DNA from 4 places in the Rhizobium sp. Root491 genome. Region 4 is predicted to be linked to each of the others. Evidence: predicted binding sites of a transcription regulator. Region 4 holds the regulator's gene; each other region holds the start of a gene.
What was found. The regulator LexA, encoded in region 4, represses DNA repair genes until DNA is damaged. The targets are predictions, from matches to a motif close to TGTTCNNNNTGTGTTCNG.
Positions count from the first base shown of each region.

Region 1 (2,204 bases), on a different contig from region 4:
GAACGGCCGCTTTGGTTGCGCAGTAGGTTCCGTAATCCGAGTAGCCGGCGTTCCCGGCTATGGACCCGACGAGGACGACCGAGCCGCCTTCTGTCATTGCGGGAAGAGCTGCCTGGAGGCCGAACACCATCCCTCGAACGTTGACGTCGAAGTGGCGGTCGAAGTGCTCCGGCGTTATCTCGGCGATCTGCGAAGGCTCGGAAAGACCTGCATTCAAAACAAGGGCGTCGATACGACCGTAGGCTTTGCGCACTTTCTCGACAACGACGATCATGTCTTCCGGAGAGCTTGCGTCAGCGAGAATGCCGACCGTGCCATTGCCGATGCGTTTGGACGCCTTGTCAGCATCTTCAGCTCTACGACTGGTGATGAAGACAGTTGCGCCTTCGGCAGAAAGTCGCTCCGCAATCGCCAGCCCAATACCCTTCGCGCCGCCAACAACCAGAGCCACTTTGTTGTTCATTCGAGCCATCGTAAATCCTTTCACTGAATGGTCTCGTCATGATATACGATGGATATCTGATATCAATTACGCACCTGGAATAGCCTAGATATGGACGAGTATACCGACCTGGAAGCCCTCTCTCATAGCGCACTCTGCAACATGCCGCAGGTTCGCCCGGTGCTGGACAAGATCGCCGATAAATGGACGATTATGATCCTGACAGTGATCTGTCCGAAACCAGCGCGCTTCAACGAACTCAAAAGGCGTCTCGATGGGATCACGCACAAGGCTCTGGCCGACGCTTTGAAGAGGCTTGAGCGGAACGGCCTTGTCACGAGGACGGTGCTCCCAACGCAGCCGATCGGCGTGGAATATGCAATCACTCCGCTAGGCCATTCCCTGCGTGAGCCGTTTGAAGCACTGTGTGCGTGGGCAGCAGCCAATGCCGACAAGGTCGAGGCGGCCACGCAACACTACGACAACACCGGAAATCGTCGTTGACGGCGTCGCTGTGTCCGCTCCTAGCTCTTCAGAGACTGAGGTCTTGGCCCTCTTCGGCCCAATCAGCCATTCAGGAAGAGATTGGTAGCGGACCGTTCTTGGGCGTCGCCGATGGAGCCTAAATCGATAAAGCGCCGATCGCCAGTCACACAAAATTTGAGGGAGAGCTGAGTTCGAAGCAACTGTATCTGCATAATTGGGACGATGCGCTTGTCGTGTCGCAACCCCGCGTTTCGGTCCGCAAGGAAACCGGGGGTATTGTGATTAAATGAGTCGATGGAGTTACTTGGCTGAAATCCGCCTAGACCTCTGATTCGTCTCATCATTTGCGTGACATCGCTTTAGCGGAACCTAAATTACCGCCCTGAGACCGGCTTGACTCTTTCAACGGGGCGGAACAAAAGAGGAACGTCAACAATTTTCGGGGACGTGAAGTCCATGCAACGCGAGCCGGGGAGGTCCGTGAACGATGTCGCGCACCACCAGCCCTCGGGTCATCGAGGAACTCAGAGATCGTATCGCCCACCTTGAGGGGAGTGCGGCGAAAAAGGCCATCGTGCTACCCTTCGGTATCAGCGAGATGGATGAGCGGCTGCCAGGTGGTGGCCTGCCTTATGGTGCCCTGCATGAGATTGCGGGTGGCGGCGCCGGTACGGTGGACGGAGCCGCGGCTGCATTGTTTGCCGCCGGCATTGCCGCGCGCTCGAAAGGCAAGGTCCTTTGGTGTCTGACGAGACCTGATCTCTTTTTCCCCGCTATCGCCCAAGCAGGCCTGCATCCCGATCGCGTGATCTTTTGCGAGGGTGACAAGGAGGAAGACGTCCTTGCTTCCATGGAAGAAGGGCTTTCCTTCGGGGGATTGGCAGCAGTGGTCGGGGAACTGGTTCGATTGCCGATGGTGGCATCCCGGCGGCTGCAGCTGGCTGCTGAAAAGACAGGCACCATGGGGCTCGTTGTCCGCAGGTGGCGGCGACAGACGGAGGCGTCGGACTTCGGCAATCCGACAGCCTCGACGACACGATGGAGGGTAAGCGTGCTGCCGTCGGAGGCGTTGCCAGTCGCGGGCGTTGGCCGCCCAAGATGGGGTCAGAACAAGAGCAGTCCGAAATCGTACGCTAAGGCCGAACGAAGCATGAACAATGCCGTAGTTCTGATTTTGGATGTTCGATCTCTGTGGATTGCCATCGATATTCGCTGGTTTTGATTTCTCTGTCCGGCCCGACTCGACAACGCTAAGCGCAGATTGGTTATGAATGGA
Region 1 covers NZ_LMFF01000003.1:218,185-220,388, forward strand. The annotation lists gene ASD46_RS08605 (SDR family NAD(P)-dependent oxidoreductase) at 1-472, opposite strand, end outside; gene ASD46_RS08610 (winged helix-turn-helix transcriptional regulator) at 554-946, shown strand; gene ASD46_RS08620 (ImuA family protein) at 1,416-2,150, shown strand.
Region 1: the regulator LexA is predicted to act here: its motif matches at 1,340-1,357, upstream of ASD46_RS08620 (ImuA family protein).

Region 2 (2,204 bases), on a different contig from region 4:
TGGCATCGTCACTCAGACGGATTTTCTTGAAAAGGCTAGCTGGAGAAACGGCCGCCCTTCAATCGGTTTCCTGCAGCGCCTGCGCCTTATTCTCTCAGGCACAAGCGCACCCAACGATACAGTCAAGGATATCATGACATCGCCTGTTAGAACCGTGCAGCCGGAAACGGCGATCGAGGAAGCAATCATCCGCTTTGCGGAGGAAGGGCTGCATTACCTGCCAGTGATCGACGCCAACGGCAAGATGGTGGGTATTCTTTCGCAGTCCGATGTCATGGTTGCGATGCTGGCGGACAAAGCCGCGGCATAGGTCTTCGCGACCTTGAAGCGGGCAACCGGTTTCGACCGGCTCCCGCCCCGTCAATCACGGTCCCGATCAGAACGGGATATCGTCGTCCATGTCACTGGAGAAGCCGCCGGAAGGCTGGCTGCCGCCACGCGAGGCACCGCCGCGGGCCGCCGGCTGCTGGTCGTAACCGCCACCGTAGTTACCGCCGCCGCTGCCATAATCTCCACCGCCGATGTCGCCACCGCTGCGGCTGCCGCCGCCACCTTCGCCGCGACCGTCGAGCATCGTCAGCGTGGAGTTGAAGCCCTGCAGTACCACTTCGGTGGAGTAACGGTCGTTACCGGTCTGGTCCTGCCACTTGCGCGTCTGCAGCTGGCCTTCAATGTAGAGCTTGGCGCCCTTTTTCACATATTGTTCGACAACCTTGCACAGACCTTCGTTGAAAACGACGACCGTGTGCCATTCTGTCTTTTCCTTGCGCTCGCCGCTGTTGCGGTCCCGCCACGTCTCTGAGGTGGCGATACGCAGATTGGCGATCGGACGGCCGTCCTGCGTCCGGCGAATTTCGGGATCGGCGCCAACGTTCCCAATCAGAATTACCTTGTTTACGCTACCAGCCATCTCGTCATCCTGTCCGCCAGCCATCGTGACCGGCAATTGCATTTCAAAAAATCCCGCACACAATAACCATCGCCGCCCGCAAAGGGCACCGCAACGGGGAACAATCCACAGCGAATAATCCCGACTTTCTCAGAGAGTATATTCGCACTTGCAATTTGTTCCTTTTTTGTTCTATTAAATCACGAAATTCGAGTCAAGTGAGCCGAAAAGCCATCGATCGATAGGGAATAAACCTCGACACGTCCGGTTGCGTCACTACATAAGGACGCGCCGCCATCAGGCCTGTTAATTTTGTCCGAGCTTTATCATGAGTGAACTGAAGACGATTTCCATCCGTGGTGCCCGTGAGCATAACCTCAAGGGTATCGATCTGGATCTACCGCGCAACAAGCTGATCGTCATGACCGGGCTCTCCGGCTCGGGCAAGTCGTCGCTTGCCTTCGACACAATCTATGCCGAGGGCCAGCGCCGTTATGTCGAGAGCCTCTCGGCCTATGCGCGCCAGTTCCTCGAAATGATGCAGAAGCCGGATGTAGACCGCATCGAGGGTCTTTCCCCGGCGATTTCCATCGAGCAGAAAACCACCTCGAAGAACCCGCGCTCCACGGTCGGCACGGTCACGGAAATCTACGACTATATGCGCCTGCTGTTTGCGCGTGTCGGCGTGCCCTACTCGCCGGCGACGGGCCTGCCGATCGAGAGCCAGACGGTCAGCCAGATGGTCGACCGTATTCTTGCCTTCGAGGAAGGCACGCGCCTTTATATTCTCGCGCCGATCGTGCGCGGCCGCAAAGGCGAATATAAAAAGGAACTCGCCGAGCTGATGAAGAAGGGCTTCCAGCGCGTCAAGGTGGATGGCCAGTTCTACGAGATCGCTGACGTTCCCGTCCTCGACAAGAAGTACAAACACGATCTCGATGTGGTGGTGGACCGCGCCGTCGTGCGCCCGGATATGGCAGCACGCCTTGCCGACAGTCTCGAGACCTGCCTCAAGCTCGCCGACGGGTTGGCAGTGGCCGAATTTGCCGACAAGCCCCTGCCGCCGGAAGAAACCTCGGCTGGCGGCTCCGCAAACAAATCGCTCAATGAGACTCACGAGCGTATGCTGTTTTCGGAAAAATTCGCCTGCCCGGTCTCCGGCTTCACCATCCCGGAAATCGAGCCCCGGCTTTTCTCCTTCAACAATCCCTTCGGCGCCTGCCCCACCTGTGACGGTCTCGGCTCGCAGCAGAAGGTGGACGAAAACCTGATCGTGCCCGAACCTGCACGCACCCTGCGGGATGGCGCGATCGCC
Region 2 covers NZ_LMFF01000016.1:48,425-50,628, forward strand. The annotation lists gene ASD46_RS18730 (HPP family protein) at 1-310, shown strand, start outside; gene ASD46_RS18735 (single-stranded DNA-binding protein) at 377-952, opposite strand; gene uvrA (excinuclease ABC subunit UvrA) at 1,218-2,204, shown strand, end outside.
Region 2: the regulator LexA is predicted to act here: its motif matches at 1,067-1,084, upstream of uvrA (excinuclease ABC subunit UvrA).

Region 3 (2,204 bases), on a different contig from region 4:
TCTGAGTAAGGCGTTTATGGCTGGTCACGCAATGCCCTCCCCGACATTCGTTGATTGCTAATACGTATTAGCTGTTAATGCGTATTAGCACGACCGCCCTACTCGGTGTCAAGAGGGGAAACACACGCTTGCGGAGAGATGTTTTGACGAAGGCTTATAACGTGGCCAGCCCGGCCTTATGACGGCCGCGCTGGGTTATGGGCTTTCATACCATCGGTAAATGGTGCCCGCTGGGGGTTCAGGGTGCCGAAGGCGTCTTTGCGTCTGCAAGCTTTTGCTGGAGAAGCCAGGTCCACATCGCCTCATCGCCGAGCACTTTTGCTTCCACCTCTTCATGGTTCGTATCTTCAAAAACCGTCAGCCGCACATTACGTTTCAGTTCCTGGAGACGCTGAACGAGGACAACAGTATCGGACAAAGGGATCACCTCGTCCCTTGAGCCGTGAAAGGCCCAGAAGGCTGTCTTTTCATTGGTGCGGTTGAGGTAATGGCGGATGCCGCCACCGGCAATTGGGACGACCGCAGCAAAAGTTTGTGGAAACTGCTCGGCCATTGACCAGGCGCCGAACCCTCCCCGGCTATATCCAATCAGATAGATACGGCTGCGGTCCACCCGATGATCCGCCACAACGGAAGCCAGGACGCTTTCGACGCGCTCGATCGGATAAAGCAGTTCCTCACTCGGATTTTGTGGCGAAAACACCATGAAAGGAGAATCACGGCCCCCTTCGATCAATTTTGGCAGACCGCTGCGGCGCAGCTTTTCGACGTCGCTCCCGCCCTGATCGCCGCCATGCAGCCAGACCACGAGAGGATAGGTTTTGTCCGAACCGGCATAGTCTTTGGGCGTATAAAGCAGATAATTGATATCCGACGCGATCGTGGCGTCAGACCTCATGGCCTTCTGCTCGGCAAACGCAAATGTCGATGTGGCCAGTGCCGCAACAGCGATCAGGCATAGTTTCAGATGCTTCATGCTTTTGTCCTCCCAACAAACACGTCTTCCAAGACGCGACTGGTGAACTCATCAGCCGCCGGGTTGGTTCAGTGGTTTGAAAAGCATGCCGGTCAACACGCCATGCGGAACCCGATTGAGGCTGCGAATATCGATCAGCCAGGTTTGTCCACCGCAGTGTGTAGGACAGAGACATGCGTTCATTATTTGTTCTGGCCTGCTGTTTGAGTTTTTGCTAATCATTGCAACAAGAGTGCTTTTGAAAAATGCCGTCGTCGTGCGGATAGGCAAATATCAAGGATGCAGGCATGGCGGTTGCCTATCTGGACAAACTGAACGAGCAGCAACGCAAGGCCGTGGAACATGGCGTTGGGCCTTCAGGCGGACACACGGCGGGACCGTTGCTGATTATCGCCGGTGCCGGTTCCGGCAAGACCAATACGCTGGCGCACCGGGTGGCGCATCTGATCGTCAATGGCGCCGATCCTCGCCGCATCCTGCTGATGACGTTTTCACGGCGTGCCGCTTCCGAAATGTCGCGTCGTGTCGAGCGTATCTGCAAGCAGGTCATCGGCGCCAACGCCGGAGCCCTCACGGATGCGATGGCCTGGTCCGGCACGTTTCACGGGATCGGCGCGCGCCTCTTGCGAATCTATGCGGAACAGATTGGACTGGACGTGGATTTCACGATCCACGACCGCGAAGACAGCGCTGATCTGATGAACCTTGCCCGACACGAGCTGGGTTTTTCCAAGACCGAGAGCCGTTTTCCGACAAAGGGCACCTGCCTTGCGATCTATTCGCGCGCCGTCAATTCACAAACGCCGCTGAAAGAAATCCTGCGCCAGCACTATCCATGGGTGTCCAGTTGGGAAGAAGAGCTCAAGCAATTATTCGCCGCCTATGTCGAGGCCAAGCAGGCCCAGAACGTTCTCGATTACGACGATCTTCTGCTCTACTGGGCCCAGATGGTCAGCGATCCCGACCTTGCAGGCGATATCGGCAATCGTTTCGACCACGTGATGGTCGACGAATATCAGGATACCAACCGGCTGCAGGCCGCGGTGCTGATGGCACTGAAGCCGGGCGGTCGCGGGTTGACCGTGGTGGGTGACGATGCCCAGTCGATCTATTCGTTCCGGGCAGCAACGGTGCGCAATATCCTTGATTTTCCGGCATCTTTCAGCCCGGCTGCCGATATTATCACCCTTGATCGCAACTATCGCTCGACACAGCCGATACTGGCTGC
Region 3 covers NZ_LMFF01000017.1:192,327-194,530, forward strand. The annotation lists gene ASD46_RS21010 (LacI family DNA-binding transcriptional regulator) at 1-28, opposite strand, end outside; gene ASD46_RS21015 (prolyl oligopeptidase family serine peptidase) at 239-976, opposite strand; gene ASD46_RS21020 (ATP-dependent helicase) at 1,264-2,204, shown strand, end outside.
Region 3: the regulator LexA is predicted to act here: its motif matches at 1,153-1,170, upstream of ASD46_RS21020 (ATP-dependent helicase).

Region 4 (2,204 bases):
GCCTCTGTCACGGCAAGATCGTGTGACGAAAAGACGATGCCCGCGCCGCGCAATCCGCCTTCGTTGCCATCCTGAGCACTCAGGGCCTGCCCGCCGAAAGGCGGTTTTCCGGTCAATCTGATGCTGGCATTGCCGGTCGCAAAAACAATATCACCGCCCGGAGACCTTTTGCCTTCACAGCCAAACACTGTCTCGATCAGGCCCGCCACCTTCATATTGCCGCCGGAAAACAGGACGATTTCACTCAGGCCGGTGACACCATTGGCGTGGCGCTCCAGCATGGTGCGATCGCCCGGAAGGGCTTGAACCCGTTGACAACTGAACAAAAAGAAATCCGCGGCCGCCCCGCTTGCAGCAAAAGCAAGCCGGAACGCCGCCTCGCCTTGCGAGCCATCCGGCATCCGAACAGGCCGCGAAAACTCGAAAACATCGCCCGCCGAAAGGCCGGCTGCCCGAAACCGCTCATGGTCAACCAAGGCGTCTTCAGTCCTGGCGACAAGAGCCGAAAAACCCTCCTGCCCGTCCCGTTGCCGGAAGGCCACATCCCTGCCAGTGAACACATCACCCCTCTCTATTGACGCATTATATTTAGCCGGATCAGCAATTGCGAGCGGCTCCAGATAGGTGCCATCGGCGAAAAATACGCAGGCATTTTGGGTGCCGAAAGGATGCAGAGCCTCCGGCGCAACCGTAAAGCCAAGACTGACGAGGCGCTTCACGGCGACGCCTATGACTTCCACGGGCAAAACGAGATGGTCAACGCTATAGGGTTTCGTCATGAAAATGTATCCTGCTGGCCTTCCGCCCGGAGCATGCCGGGACGGTTTCGACCGCACAAAAGCACAATTGCGTGCTATGAGGCAAATCATCACAGCAACAGATGGCACCTTCACGAAATTTTAGGGGATTGCAGAACACATATGGAACATATAGTGTTCGTTCTGTATTTGTTTCGCGACTTCCACTACGATTCTAAAGGGTGTTTTCCTCATGCTCACGCGCAAACAGCAGGAATTGCTTCTCTTCATTCATGAACGAATGAAAGAGTCCGGCGTGCCGCCCTCCTTCGATGAAATGAAGGACGCACTCGATCTTGCTTCGAAATCCGGCATCCACCGCCTGATAACCGCTCTCGAAGAGCGCGGGTTCATTCGTCGGCTACCGAATAGAGCCCGGGCGCTGGAAGTCATCAAGCTGCCCGAGGCTTATACGCCGGGTGCAAGGCCGCAGCGCGGCTTTTCGCCGAGCGTTATCGAAGGCAGCCTTGGCAAGCCCAAGACGCCGGAACCGGCCCCTGCCCCCAAGACGCCGGCCAATGATCTGGGCGGGGCTGTCACCGTGCCGGTCATGGGCCGCATCGCTGCGGGCGTGCCGATTTCCGCCATCCAGAACAACACCCATGATGTGGCCGTGCCAGTAGACATGCTTGGCACGGGCGAACATTACGCTCTTGAGGTCAAGGGTGATTCGATGATCGAGGCCGGCATTTTCGACGGCGACACAGTCATCATCCGCAACGGCAACACCGCCAATCCCGGGGATATCGTTGTGGCTCTGGTGGATGACGAGGAAGCCACGCTGAAGCGCTTCCGCCGCAAGGGAGCCTCCATTGCGCTCGAGGCGGCAAACCCAGCCTATGAGACCCGTATCTTCGGGCCCGACCGGGTGAAAATTCAGGGCAAACTGGTGGGGCTGATCCGCCGCTACCATTGATCTTATCAAACCGAACGTATTCACTTTACAATAGGCGTCATCGTGAAGATGGCGCCTATATATGGTTTGGCTGTTTCCAAACGTGGCGTGCTTTAGCGGGTGCACGAACATATGCGCCATTCAGCCTGTGCGCGTTGCCCTTTCCAAACTAAGTTCCTGCTCCATAAAGATGCTTCGGTTTCGCTACAGGCGTGGTGGCGAATGGGCTGCTCGCTGTAATTGTCGAAGCGATCCCATCCGCTGTTTTTTAGCGACGTTGTTCTGTCGTGTTGCGCAGTCAGTTTTAGTCGTCACCAAAGGGTGACTTATCGCAAGGCGCGCTCTCAGCGGCCCCACATCACCATTCATCAACGGCGTTTATGGGAGCCATGGATAATTTTCGATATTCCGTGAACGCTTGGCAGGTGTAGAAATACGCGTCATATCCGGGAGATACGCCATGTACGATCTTTATATAGCCAACAAGAACTATTCTTCATGGTCGCTGCGGC
Region 4 covers NZ_LMFF01000001.1:57,272-59,475, forward strand. The annotation lists gene ASD46_RS00295 (VOC family protein) at 1-779, opposite strand, end outside; gene lexA (transcriptional repressor LexA) at 991-1,713, shown strand; gene ASD46_RS00305 (glutathione S-transferase family protein) at 2,153-2,204, shown strand, end outside.